DNA from 2 places in the Flexivirga oryzae genome. Region 2 is predicted to be linked to the other one. Evidence: riboswitches for the same ligand, from Rfam matches in the RefSeq annotation. Region 2 holds a riboswitch; the other holds the start of a gene.
What was found. A riboswitch is a leader RNA that binds a small molecule or an ion and turns the genes downstream of it on or off. The one in region 2 is predicted to bind cobalamin.

Region 1: linked by a shared signal. The riboswitch ahead of FHU39_RS15580 (hypothetical protein) and the one ahead of FHU39_RS19920 (ribonucleoside-diphosphate reductase subunit alpha) in region 2 are both predicted to bind cobalamin.

What each region holds. Positions count from the first base shown of each region.
Region 1 covers NZ_JACHVQ010000002.1:529,913-536,930, reverse strand. Annotated here, with positions in the region: gene FHU39_RS15600 (MoaD/ThiS family protein) at 1-1,645, opposite strand, end outside; gene FHU39_RS15595 (hypothetical protein) at 1,762-2,562, opposite strand; gene FHU39_RS15590 (RNA polymerase sigma factor) at 2,543-3,067, opposite strand; gene FHU39_RS15585 (nucleoside/nucleotide kinase family protein) at 3,326-3,967, opposite strand; cobalamin riboswitch at 4,009-4,146, shown strand; gene FHU39_RS15580 (hypothetical protein) at 4,225-5,208, shown strand; gene FHU39_RS15575 (energy-coupling factor transporter transmembrane component T family protein) at 5,205-6,296, shown strand; gene FHU39_RS15570 (ATP-binding cassette domain-containing protein) at 6,293-7,018, shown strand, end outside.
Region 2 covers NZ_JACHVQ010000004.1:153,859-160,876, forward strand. Annotated here, with positions in the region: gene FHU39_RS19905 (LysR family transcriptional regulator) at 1-529, shown strand, start outside; gene FHU39_RS19910 (TetR/AcrR family transcriptional regulator) at 534-1,151, opposite strand; gene FHU39_RS19915 (ribonucleotide-diphosphate reductase subunit beta) at 1,193-2,203, opposite strand; gene FHU39_RS19920 (ribonucleoside-diphosphate reductase subunit alpha) at 2,200-5,016, opposite strand; cobalamin riboswitch at 5,151-5,362, opposite strand; tRNA gene FHU39_RS19925 (tRNA-Gly) at 5,630-5,700, opposite strand; gene dcd (dCTP deaminase) at 5,803-6,378, shown strand; gene FHU39_RS19935 (alpha/beta hydrolase) at 6,375-7,018, shown strand, end outside.

The DNA of each region.
Region 1 (7,018 bases), on a different contig from region 2:
CGTCGATGCCCTGGGCGACGGCGATCAGCTCGTCGTCGGTGTGGCCGTTGCAGAAGTCGCCGAGAGTGAAGTTGAAGTCGCCCTTGTCGGCACGCTCCTTCAGCCACGCACCGACCAGCCGGTCCATGACGCCGTTGATCTCGTGCGTCGGCACCCGGCGCATCAACCGGCGGCCGATGGCGCTGCGCGAGCCGAGCCCCCCGCCGACGGTCAGGTCGTAGGCCTCGATGCGCTCGTCCGAGCCGTCGACGCGGGTCGTCGTGCCCTGCAGGCCGATCTCGCCGACCCAGTGCTGCGCACAGGCGTGCGGACAACCGTCGACGTGGATCGCCAGGTCGCCGATCGGGCCGGCGCCGTAGCTGTCGGTGAGCTCGTCGAGGATCTCCTCCAGCTTGCCCTTGGTCTCGGCGACCGAGTAGTTGCAGAACCGGTGGCTGGTGCACGCGATCGAGCGGCCGAACGCCCGGCCCCGGTCCAGGTCGAAACCGATGTCGCGCAACGTGTTCCGGACATCGTCGATCCGGGACTCGGGGATGTTGCCCAGCAGGAAGTTCTGCTGCCGGGTGAAGCGGACGTCGCCGCCGTAGCTCTCGACCAGGTCGGCGATCGCCTCCAGCTGAGCGCCGGAGATGCGGCCGGATGAGACCGGCACGCCGGCATACAGCAGGCCCGGCTGAGCCTGCGGGTGGACGCCGAGGTGGTCGGTGTCGGCCGTCGGCTCGGGCGCTACGCCGTCCTCCAGCGGGCGGCCGAGGGCGGCTTCGATCCGCTGGCGCATGCCCTCCGGGCCGTAGTCGTCCATCATGAACTTGATGCGGGCCTTCGCCCGGGAGATGCGGTAACGCAGGTCGCGCTGCCAGGCGTTGGTGACCGCCTCGAGGACCTCGACGGTCTCCTCGCGGGGGATGAACACACCGACGTCACGCGAGATGCGCGGGGTGTTCGTCATACCTCCGCCGATGCGGAGCGTGAAACCCTCGCGGCCGTCCTTGCGGACGGCGATCAGCGCGACGTCGGAGATCTCCGGGGCGTTGCACTGCGACTCGCAGGCCGAGATCGTGTACTTGTGCTTGCGCGGCAGGTTGGAGAACTCCGGGTTGCCGTAGAAGTGGTCGGCCACCTCGCGGATCACCGGCGTCACGTCGAAGGCTTCGCCCTCGGCCAGCCCGGTGACCGGGCACCCGGTGATGTTGCGGACGGTGTCGCCCTCGCCGCCGTTGGTGGTGAGACCGGCCGCCTCGATCCGCTCCATGACCTCGGGCAGCTTCGCCAGCTCGACCCAGTGCAGCTGGATGCCCTGGCGGGTCGTCAGCTCGGCCTCGCCGCGCCCGTAGTCGTTCGAGATCTGGGCCAGCGCGCGCACCTGCGCCGCGTTGACCAGGCCACCCGCGACCTTGATGCGCACCATGAACGTGCCGATCTTCGGCTTGTCGTGCGCCAGCGCCCACCAGTAGAGGCGGACGATGTCCTCCTCTGGGATATCCTCGTAACCGCGAGCGATCAGCTCGGGCAGCTCTTCGCGCACGTTCATCGGCGGGCGGTCCCGCTTCAGTCGCTCGATGTAGTTGCGCTTGTAAACCAGGTCCCAGTCGGGCGCTGGCCGATCGGCGCGCGAGCGTCGGGGCCGAGCCGTCACGGCAGTCATGGTTACCTCTCCGAGCGGTTGGTTAACTGAACGTGATTAGAAAGATAACCATCCGGCATGGGAGCGCGTCAAAGCGTCTCACTCTGTAGACACTCGTTCCGGAACGCGGCCCGGGATCACCAGGTGACGGTGAACGACCCCTTGTCGGTGATCGGGCTGACGGCATACGCCGTGCCGGGGATCGTCCACCCGTGGTCCGCCGACTCCTCCCAGCCCTGCGCGGGCAGGTGCGTGCCCCACCAGGCCTCGATGTCGGTGGGCAGGTAGGTGATGCGGACCGTCCGGGTGCGGTCGGTCTCCGCGGTCACCTCCCAGGTGAGGCCCTCGGGCACCGGCACGGTGCGTTGACCGTCGAGCGGGATCGCACCGGACCGGTCGGTGGGGGTGCTGCTGCTGGACGTGCTGCTGCTCGACGACCCCTGGGTCCCTCCGGCGCTGAGGGCGGTGCGGGTCGTCGACGAGCTCGGCGGCGTCGTGGTCGTGCTGGTCGACGTCGTCGTCGTGGTGGTCGTCGTCAGCGGCTGCGACTGCGTGCCCACTTGGTTGTCCGGCGTCGCCTGCCCCATGTGGGGTGTCTCCCCCGCGGTCGTGCTCGGTGTCGTCTGCGTCGGCGGCGCAACACTGACCACACCCGTCGACGCGGCCGTCGTCACCGGGTGCAGCGCGGTGGTCGTGTGCTGCTGCGAAGGATGTATGGCGAGCGCCACCACCCCGACCGCCGCGGCCGCGGCGGCGAGGATGCCGATGCCGGACACCACTTTGCGGACGCGCCCGGGCCGCGCGGGCTCGCGCAGCAACGCGGCGACCGCGTCCTCGCGGTCGGTGTCGAGGTCGTGCGGACCGATCTGCTCGGCCTTGGCGGTGAAGGCCGCCCGGAGGCGACGCTCCAGGTCGTCGTCATCGTGGTGCTGACTCATCGGATGCGCCTCCTTCGGCCATGATCTGTGCCAGAGCGGTCATTGCCCGGCTTGCTTGTGATTTCACAGTTCCCTTGCTGATCCCGAGGGCGGCGGCGATCTCCGCCTCGGACATGTCGGACCAGTAGCGCAGCACCAGGACCTCGCGTTGCCGCGGTGGCAGCTGGTCGACCGCGCGCAGCACCTGCTGGTGTTCCTCGGCCAGCAGCACCTCGCTGTCGGCCGGTGGTGCGATCTCCGGCTCGGCGACCTTGAGGTGCGCGCGCACCGTGCGGCGGCGGCGCAGCATCGAGCGGGACTGGTTGACCACGGCCCGCCGCAGGTAGCCCACGGCCGCCCCCGAGTCGCGCAGCGCCGCCCGGTTGCGGTGCATCCCGAGGAACGCCTCCTGCACGACGTCCTCGGCGCTGGCCAGGTCGTCGACGAGCAACCGCGCCAGCCGCACCATCTGCAGGTGGTGCGTGCGGTAGAGCTCGGCCAGGTCGACCGAGTCGTCGGCGGTCATCGCGCCGCGGGTGGCCGCAGATCCACGGTCACGGATCCGACCTCCCACGCGATACGGCCTCTCGGCATACACGGCGGGTGCGCTCACCGTCATGAGGCCCCGACCCCTCGCTCCGACCTTAACCAGTGATCGCGTCGATGGGTAACGCAGCGCGGGGAGGGAGCCCGAAGGCCCCGCCCTGCCGCCCCTGCGTCACGTCTCATGGTGGGAAGACGTTCGAGCGGCGCCGAGGTTGCCTGGCCGGTGGTATGACGCGGCTCACTCCACCTGCAAGAACGCGTCCGCCCGGTCGCGGGACGCCCGGATCAGCTCGGCATTGCGCTCGTCCGGGCCGAGGGCCAGGTCGGTCGCCTCCTGCATGGTGGCGCCGTACCTGCGGCGGCGAGCGATCAGCCAGTCCAGCCGCAGCTGGTCGGGCGTGTCGACATACCAGACCGCGTCGAGCAGCCCGGGCAGCTCCGACCACGGTTCGTCGGGCGACAGCAGGTAGTTGCCCTCGGTGATGACCAGACGGGTCTGCGGTGCGACCTCGATCGACCCGGCGACCGGATCCTCCAGGGTCCGCTCGAAGGCGGGCGCCCAGACCGACCAGCGTCGTTCGCGGCGGATCCGCTCGATCAGCGCCACGTACCCGGCCCCGTCGAAGGTGTGCGGCGCGCCCTTCTCCGGCGCCCAGCCGCGCGCCTCCAGCACCGCCTGCGCCAGATGGAAGCCGTCCATCGGCACCACCACCGTGGGCACGCCGCTGGCGGTGCAGCGCCGGGCGAGGGTCTTGGCGGCCGTCGACTTGCCCGCGCCCGGAGCGCCGGTGATCCCGACGATCACCCGGTCCGTGCCGTCGGCGAGCCGGGTCAGTGCACGGACGGCCCGGTCGGGATTGAGTTCGCGGATCGACGTCACGGGCAGGACTTTGCGGCATTCCGGGTCTTTGCACAAGCGGTGCTACCGTTTTCGGCGGACGCTCAGGCCGAGCGTCCGAGGTGCGAGCAGGGGAAGCCGGTGTGACTCCGGCGCTGACCCGCAGCCGTGAACGACCCGACGTCGTGAGCCGGAACACCTGCGCCACCGGAAGACCGACAACGACTGCCGCGGACTGCAGTCTCGGGCGATTCTCGGGTCGCGCGTGGCGTTCCGCGGTCCGAAAGGATCCACCCCGTATGCCCGCCGCACCCCGCCGGTTGATGCGTTCGGCTGCCGCCGGCGCGCTCGCGATCTCTGCGAGCGGGGTGCTGTATGCCGGGACGGCGGCGCCGGCTCGCGCGGCCGGCTACAACGGCTACTGCACCTCCAGCACGGGCGTGACCGTGGTGGTGGACTTCCGGAGCCTGGGTGGGGGAGTCGCGGTGCGGTGCGCGCCCGTCCGCAGCGGCGCGACCGGGCTGGACGCGTTGCAGGCCGCAGGGGTCCCGGTCACGATGGCGGCCCGGCAGCCCGGTTTCGTCTGCCGGCTCTACGGGAAGCCCGCCTCCGACCCGTGTGTCAACGCCTCCCCGACGACCGCCTACTGGAGCTACTGGCACGCCCCGAACGGCGGCGCCTGGAGCTACAGCAGCGAGGGTGCCGCGAGCCACCACGTCATCCCGGGCGGGTTCGAGGGCTGGGCCTTCTCCACCGGCAGCAAGGTCGCCCCGGGTGTGGCCCCGGTCCGCCCGGCGCCGAAACCGAAGCCGACCGCCACCCACACGACGACCCGGCCGCCCGCACCGCCTCGTCATACGACCACCACCGCGCCGCCCCGGCACACGACCACCACTGCGCCGCCGTCCACGACCGCGGCGAGGCACGACCCGGCGCCGTCCGCCCACAGCAGCACCGCGCACCGGTCACGTCCGTCCTCGACCGCACCGGCGACGGCCCACACGTCGCACACCACGTCGTCGAGTCGTGCCGCGAAGAAGTCGCGGCGAGCGAGCGGCACGTCGACCTCGGCCTCGGCCGCGGGTTCGGCGTCGAGCGGTTCGACGTCCGGCGGCGCCGTCGCCGCGGGCGGCGCGAGGCTGGCGGACAGCGACAGGCTGATCAACGAGTCCGACAAGTCCAGCAGCATCAACGCCACCACCGCCGTCGGCGGCGGCGTGCTCGCGGTGCTGGCGATCGGCGGGGCCGCGGTCGCGATCATCCGTCGGCGCAACCTCGGGTGAAGCGGCTGCGGGCTCCGGTCCACCCCCTCGCCTGGTGGCTCTGGGCGATCGGCTTGGCCGTGGCGGCGTCGTTCACCACGAACCCGCTGCTGCTCTTGCTGCTCATCGGGGTTTCCTGCTTCGTGGTGGTGGCCCGCCGCGGCAACGCCCCGTGGGCGCGGTCGCTGCGCGTCTATCTGGCCCTCGGTGCCTTCATCGTCGTCATCCGCGTCCTGTTCCGGTGTCTGCTCGGAGCCGTCGGGACCGGACCGGTGCTGGTCGACCTGCCGCGGATCCCGCTGCCCGACTGGGCGGCCGGCATCACCCTGCTGGGCCCGGTGCACCTGTCCGACCTGCTCGACGGCCTGTATGACGGCCTCCACCTCGCGGCGATGGTCATCTGCGTCGGCGCCGCCAACTCGTTGGCGAACCCGAAGCGACTGCTCAAGGTGGTGCCGATCAGCCTCTACGACATCGGGACCGTCGTGGTGGTCGCCGTCTCGGTGTTCCCGCAGCTGGCGGAGAGCATCGCGCGGGTGCGACGCGCGCAACGGCTGCGGCCGGCGCCGGGGGGACGGTGGCACCTGGTGCGGCGGATGATCGTGCCCGTGCTCGGCGATGCGCTCGACCGGTCGCTGCTGCTCGCGGCGGCGATGGATTCGCGGGGGTACGGCCGCCGCGGGGCGACCCCGCCGCGGACCCGCCGGGCCGTCGCCGTGCTGACGCTGGTCGGCCTGATCGCCGTCTGCATCGGGATCTTCGGTGTGCTGGACGGGCAGGCGGCCGCCGTGTTCCGCTGGCCCGCCTTCGTGTTCGGCGCACTGCTGGCTGCGGCCGGGCTGGCCTTCACCGCACGCGAACGCACGGTCACGCGGTATCGGCCCGACCCGTTCGACCTCGCGGCGTGGGGTGTGTCGGCCAGCGGGCTCGCCGCGGGCGTGCTGATGCTGCTGGCGACGAAGTACGCTCCGGCACACCTGAGTACGTCGACCGACCCGGTGCAATGGCCGATCGTGGACCTGCTGCCGTTGCTCGCCGCCGTGGTCGGGCTGGTCGCGGTGGTGGTTTCGCCGCCGCGCGCCATACAGGATCAGGAGGTGCCGGCGTGATCGAGCTGACCGACGTGTCGGTGCGGTACGACGACAGCCGCCCGCCCGAACTGGCGGACGTCGACCTGGTGGTCGAGGAAGGCGAGCTCGCGCTCGTCGTGGGGCGCACCGGCGCCGGGAAGTCCACTCTGCTGGGGACCGTCAACGGGCTGGTGCCGCATTTCACCGGGGGGCGGTTGTCCGGTCGGGTGATCGTCGGCGGACTGGACACCCGCGACCATCCGCCGCGCGAGATGGCGGAGGTCGTCGGCCGGGTCGGGCAGGATCCGTTGGCCGGCTTCGTCGCCGACACGGCGGAGGAGGAACTCGCCTACGGCATGGAGCAGTTGGGCGTTCCGCCGGCAACCATGCGCAAGCGCGTCGAGGAGACGCTCGACCTGCTGGGGATCGCCGAGCTGCGCAGCCGCTCACTGGCGACGCTGTCGGGTGGGCAGCAGCAGCGCGTCGCGATCGGAGCCGCCCTGGTGACCTCGCCCTCGGTGCTCGTGCTGGATGAGCCGACCTCGGCGCTCGATCCGGGCGCGGCCGAAGAGGTGCTCGCGGCGATCACCCGTCTCGTCCACGATCTGGGCACGACCGTCGTGATGGCCGAACACCGGCTGGAACGCGCTGTGCAGTATGCCGATTCGCTGATCGTCCTGCCGGGCGACGGCGTCGTACGCAGCGGCGACCCGGCGACCCTGATGATCGACTCACCGGTTGCGCCGCCCGTGGTCGGGCTC
Region 2 (7,018 bases):
GCGCGAGCCCGAGGAAGGGCTGCGCGAGACCGCGGCGCACGAGTTCGACCTGGTGATCGCCGAGCAGTACCCGCACCATGCCGCTCCGCGGCACCCGTCCCTGGATCGGGTCCCGCTGACGACCGACTCGTTGCATCTCGCCGTCCCGGTCGACGGCGCGGCATTCGCGGGAGTGGAGTCCATCGAGCAGGCGGGTGGCCTGCCCTGGGTGATGGAGCCACAGGGTGCGGCGTCGCGGCACTGGGCCGAACAACTGTGTCGGCAGGCCGGGTTCGAGCCGGACGTCCGCTTCGAGACCGATGACCTGCAGGCCCACGTCGCGTTGATCGAGTCGGGTAACGCGGTGGCCGTGCTGCCGGATCTGATGCTGGTGCCCCGGCGTCCGCGGGCACGACTGATCGAGCTGCCGGGCCGGCCGAGGCGGTCGGTATTCACCTCGGTGAGGAGGTCGAGCACCGGCACGCCCGCCGTGCGCGCGTGCCGGTCGGTGCTTGCGGAGGTGTTCCCGACGACGGTCGAGCTGACCTGACAGCTCAGAGCGGCGCGAGCAAGCCTTCGAAGGCGATGGCGGTGAGTGCGTCGGCGATCGTGTCCGGGCTGGTGCGGCCGCTCGGCCGCACCCATTCGGCGAGTGAGTTGACCATGCCGAAGAGCAACCGGCTGATCAGGTCGGCCGGTATGTCGGTGCGTATGCCGCCCTCGGCCGCCGCATCCGCGACCAACTGCGCCAGCTGCGCGTCCAGCTCGCGGCGCCGCTTCAGGGCAGCGACCTCCGCCGGGGTGTTGCCGCGGACCCGCAGCAGCAGAGTCACGGCAGGGAGGTGCTCGATCAGCACGTCGACGCTGCCGCGCACAGCGCGCCGCAGTCGCTCCAGCGCCGTCACCGAACTGTCGGCTCGCGCCGCCGCGACGGCTTCGGACAGGTTGTCCAGCGCTTCGTCGAGAGCCTGTTGCAGCAGGTGTTCCTTGCTCGGAACGTGGTGGTAGAGCGCCGATTTGGTGAAACCCAGGCGGGCGGCGAGGTCGCCCATGCTGGTGGCGTCATACCCCTGCAGGTTGAACAGCTCGATCGCCTCGCGCAGCACGGTCTCCTGGTCCTTGCCGGGCCTGCCGCGACGACGCGGGGTCGGCTCCTCGACGGCGGATGTCATACCCCGAGACTTTCACACTTCGCCGCCGAGGACCCGATCGGTTACGACCCCGCTTGGGCGTCCACCTCGTAGCTGGTGTTGATCGACTCGAAGAAGTTGACCAGTTCGAGCGTGTCGTTGGCCGTTGCCATCCATTTCGCGGGATTGCTGACGCCCCAGTGCGGTCCGAAGCCGAGCTCGTCCAACCGGCGGTCGGCCAGGTAGCGCACATAGGTGTTGATGTAGTCGGCGTTGAGGCCGAGGATCCCTCGCGGCAGCAGATCGCGGTTGTACTGCTCCTCCATCTCCACCGCGTCGAAGATCATCTGCTGGATCTCTTCGGCGAACTCCTGCGTCTGCAGGTCGGGGTTCTCCTCCAGCACGGTGAGGATGAGGTTCATGCCGAACTTCAGGTGCAGCGACTCGTCGCGCACGATCCAGTCGATCAGCGAGCCGAAGTTGCGCAGCAGGTTCCGCTGCCGGAAGCTCAGTGCGACCATGAAGCCGCTGTAGAACCAAATACCTTCCAGCACAACGTTGTACGCCACCAGGTTGCGCACGAAGTCGCGCTTGCCCTCGGTCGTCGAGATGTCCAGGGTCTGCTCGGCCATCCGCTGGATGTAGCGGACCTCGAACTCCTCCTTCGCGGCCATCGACGGGATGTCGACGTGCGCCGCGTAGGCCTCGGCACGGTCGATCGGGAAGGTCTCCAGGACGTATTCGAACGCCATGCAGTGGTTCGCCTCCTCCCACATCTGCTTGGCGAGGTAGAGGTGTGCCTCCGCGGCGCCGACGTAGGGATAGACGCCGAAGGCGAGGGCTTTGTTGACGAGCAACTCGTTCGGATTGAAGTAGCTCATCAGGAAGGTGACCGCGTGGCGTTCCTCGTCGGTCATCCGCTCGAAGTCCGCAAGGTCCTCACCCAGCTGGATCTCATGTGGGAACCAGGTGTTCGCGACGGCCTGGTTGTAGAGGTCGTAGGCCCACTGATAACGGATCGGCTTCAGGAGCAGGGCATCTTCGATGCCGGTGCCGAGGATCGAACTCCTCGTGTCCGAAGTAGTGGATGTCATTGGCATGCCTCGCAGTTCAGCAGTTCTTGGGGGTCGGTCGGGCAGGTGAAGCCCTCGGCGAACTCCGCATCCGCAGCAGCCACGGGCATCGCCTGGGTGACGGGGGCATGCACGGGCGCCGGCTCGGTGACGGGGACATCCACGGGCGCTGGCTGGGTGATGGAAGCATGCACGGGCGCCGGCTGGGCGACGGGGGCATCCACGGGCGCCGGCTGGGTGATGGGAGCATGCACGGGCGCTGGCTGGGTGATGGGAGCATCCACGGGCGCTGGCTGGGTGATGGGAGCATGCACGGGCGCTGGCTGGGTGATGGGAGCATGCACGGGCGCTGGCTGGGTGATGGGAGCATCCACGGGCGCTGGCTGAGTCGCGGGGGAGCGAAGCGGAGGAGCGGATCGAAGTCCGCCCGTCTGTTCCGATGCGTCAGCTTCAGTCGTTGCCCGCCGTGCGAAGCCGAAACCGCCTCCGGCGCGGCCGCTCTCGACGGCCTTGTTGACCTTGACCGTCGACTGCTCGGCACGGTGCCGTGGCTTCATGTGCAGGTAGTACGTCGTCTTGACACCCTTGCGCCAGGCATCGACATACAGGTCGCTCATGCCGCCGATGTCGCGCGACTCCAGGTAGATGTTGCGGCTGATCGCCTGGTCGATCCACTTCTGGGCTCGGGACGCAACCTGCAGGTATGCCGTGGGAGGCAACTGGAACGACGTCTGGAAGATTTCCAGGAGGTCCTCCGGCACACCGGGCACGACCGACAGGTCGCCGCGCGAGCGGAGCAGTTCCTCACGGACCGCGTCCCACAGGCCGCGCTCCTCCAACGCCGCAACCAGGTTGCGGTTGACCTCCAGGAACTTACCGGACGAGGTCGTGCGTGAGAACAGTTGTGAAAACTGCGGATCTAGTCCGGGTGTGGTGCCGGCGACCAAGCCGATCGACGCCGTCGGCGCGATCGCCATCAGCGTTGCGTTGCGGATACCGTCCTTGACGCGTTCCCGCAGAACGTCCCAGTCCATCCGGCTGGTCCGTGGCACGTCGACCTCGACCGCCCGACGCCGCTCCAGCACCTCGAGGGTGTCGATCGGGACCAGGCCACGTGACCAGCCGGACCCCTCGAAGTTCGGGTAGGCGCCGCGCTCCTGGGCGAGGTCACACGACGCATCGATCGCGTGCCAGCTGATGAATTCGGCCAGCCGGTCGATGAGGTCCGCGGCTTCTTCCGATGCGTAGGACAGGCCGAGCTTCTCCACCACGTCGGTGAATCCCATGAACCCCAGGCCGATTGCGCGGTTCTGGTCGTTGGAGTGCTCGGACTCGGGCACCGACGAACGCGTGATGTCGATCAGGTTGTCGAGCTGTCGCACGGCGACGCGGACGGACTCGGCGAGCCGGTCCCAGTCCCACTCATCATCCACCAGATGCCGGGAGAGGTTGATGGAGGCGAGGTTGCACACCGAGACGTTGTCACGGTCCTGCGGCAGGGTGATCTCGGTGCACAGGTTCGACAGGTGGATCGTGCCGGTGTTGTCGTTGAGCGCCCGCTGGTTGATGGTGTCCTTCCAGGTCAGCCACGGGTGCGAGGTGGTCTGCAGCGACACGAGGATCGACTTCCACTGTGCGCGCGCCCGGATCTTCTTGAAGGAGCGCAGTTTTCCGGTCTCGGCGAGGGCGGCATACTCCTTGTACCGCCGGGAGAAGTCGTCACCGACGAGCTCGACCAGGTCGGGAGTCTCCAGGGGGTCGAAGAGGTACCAGTCGTCGTCCGCCACCACGCGCTTCATGAACTCGTCGGACAACCAGACCGCTATGTTGGCGGTGCGGGCCCGCCGGTAGGGGTCGCCGGCGTTCTGCCGGAGGTCGAGGAACTGCGGGAAGTCCAGGTGCCAGTTCTCCATGTAGAAGCACAGCGCGCCGAACTTCTTCCCGCCACGGGACACGGCGCGCAGGATTGAGTCGATCGTGTGCATGAACGGGATCGGGCCGGTGGAGGTGGTGTTGTTGCTCCGGATCGGGCTACCCTCAGAGCGCAGTTTGGAGACCGAAAGACCAATGCCACCAGTACCTTTGGTGAGCCACATGACGTCACGCATCGACTTGGCGATGTGCTCGATGTCGTCGTCCATCTGCATCACGAAGCAGTTCGACAGCTGCGGGGTGTTGGTGCCTGCATTGACCAGGGTCGAGCCGGCGGCGAGGTAGTCGAGCGACGCCATCTTGCGGTAGAAGCCGATGGCGGCCTGCGTCGGGTCCTTCTCGTTCACCGACATTCCCATGGCGACGCGCATCCAGAAGTATGCGGGCACCTCCAACGGCTGCCGCCTGGAATCCGTTGCCATGTAACGGTTCTTGAGGGTGATGATGCCGATGTAGCGCAGGCCGTCGTCCAGGTGGTGATCGAGGGCGGCGGCCAGCTGCTCGAGGTTGAACGCCGACGCGAGGCGCGCGTCGAAGAGTCCGTCCTCGACGGCCTCCCGCACGTAGCCGGGGAAACGTGCCTGGTGCAGCAGCGCGAGCTCCGACTGTGTCTCGAAGTCGCCGAGCACCTTCTTGTAGATCGTCTTGAGCAGCAGCCGGGAGGCGATCACGTCGAAGTCCGGGTCGTCCTTGACGTTCTGGACGGCCACCGAGATCGCGGCTTCGTCGAGCTGTTCGGTGGTGATCCCGTCGAAGAGCGTGATCGCCAGCTCCGAGGCGATCTGCATGGTCATCGCCATGGCGTTCGGCAGGCCGTCTGCGGCTCGCTCGATCGCCCGGTTGATGCGGTCTGCGTCATACGGCTCGCGTGAACCGTCGCGCTTGGTGACGTGTATGGCCACGTGCGTTGTCTCCCGTCTTCCCTCACTGTCGGTCCGGCGAGGAGGACGGCGAGCGGGCAGCGCAGGGCACGTGGCTCGCTGCCGCTCGTTCGTCAGCCCTTCCCGCGCGGGCTGCGGTCGGACCCGCCCGCGAGTGCGCGGTCGGGGCAGTGGCAGGTCTTCGGACTCGTGACTCCGTGCGCGGCCGCGCACACCTACCGGTCGTCGCTTCCCGGGCCGGTCAGCCCAGTGCTGATGACGACTTTCGTCCTCACTCACCGCTGCGGGGGCAGTGCCGGACTCTCACCGGCTTCCCTCTCTCCTCGGGTGCTGCGACCGTCGTATGACGACAGTCGCAACACTCGAACCAGCTGCAACAGACACACTATCTAGTGGTGTCCTGTTTGCCAAGCCCCCACATGCTGTAGTTGCAAACGTGTAATTTCATCGATGTCAAATCGGCGGAATGACGCGGAGAAACCACTCGGCGACAGGCTCACAAGACGCCGATAGGCTCAGAAATACCGCAGTCGCGCCGGGCATTTACTGAGCCGGTGAGGGTGTTTCTGAGCCTCTCGGTCAACTCCGCACGACGCGGAGGACTCGATGGGGGGCGCTGGGGAAAGCTCCGAAGAGCGAGTGACGAGAATCGAACTCGCGTATTCAGCTTGGGAAGCTGATGTTCTACCATTGAACTACACTCGCGTGCCGCGAAACGGTCGCCGACAGGCGCTCGCTCGGACCGGCAGGAGTCTAACTCACCAACGCCCGCCACGCGGCAACCGCCCGCCCGGTAGCGTGACCACCGTGCTGCTCTCCGACCGCGACATACGTGCCCAGATCGATGCCGGCCGGGTCCGTCTCGAGCCCTACGACGAGGCGATGATCCAGCCGTCGAGCATCGACATCCGGATGGACCGCTACTTCCGGCTGTTCGACAACCACAAGTACCCGTTCATCGACCCGGCGGCCGAACAGGACGAACTGACCCGGCTGATCGAGACAGAGCCCGGTGAGCCGTTCGTGCTGCACCCCGGTGAGTTCGTCCTCGGCTCGACGTACGAGCAGGTGACGCTCCCGGACGACATCGCCGCGCGCGTCGAGGGCAAGTCCAGCCTCGGCCGGCTCGGCCTGCTCACCCACGCGACCGCCGGCTTCGTCGACCCCGGGTTCTCCGGTCACGTGACGCTGGAACTGTCCAACGTGGCGACATTGCCGATCAAGCTCTGGCCGGGCATGAAGATCGGCCAACTGTGCTTCTTCCAACTGAGCAGTCCAGCCGAAAACCCTTACGGCAGTGAGAAGTACGGCTCGCACTACCAAGGGCAGCGCGGTCCCACGGCCAGCCGCTCCTACGCGAACTTCCACCGGACCGACGTGTGACGCGCGCCGATGTGCTGCTGGGGCGTCGGGCGGTGACGGGAAGCCAGCGTTTCGAGGTCGGCCCGTCGCACGACGGCGCGCACCCGTTTCTCACGCTGCCCGACGGGCGGCGCACGCCCGATGCGATCGCGCTGCTGCTGCACGGCGGGGCCGAGCACGGCCTGGAACGCACCACCAAACGCACCCCGCCACTGCTGCGCATGCTCGCCGTCGGTCGCCGCATCGAGGCGGACCTGGGTGGGCGGGTCGGCGTGGCAACCCTGCGGGACGCGGTGCGCGGCTACAACGGCGAGCAACGGTCACCGGTCGTCGACGCCCGGTGGGCGCTGCGCCGGGTGCGCGACCTCTACCCCGGCCTGCCGGTCGCGCTCGTCGGACATTCGATGGGCGGCCGGGTCGCCCTGGAGTTGGCCGGGAGCGAGGGTGTCGTGGCCGTGGTCGGTATGGCGCCGTGGATCCCGCAGCAGTATGACGTGCAGCCATTCCTGGGTCGGCACACCCTGCTGCTGCACGGACGCAAGGACGTCGTCACCGATCCGCGGGAGAGCGCGACGCTGGTGCGGCGCATCACCGAGGCCGGCGGGGACGCGCGCGGCATACAACTGGCCGACTGGCACGCGATGCTGCTGCAGGCACGTGC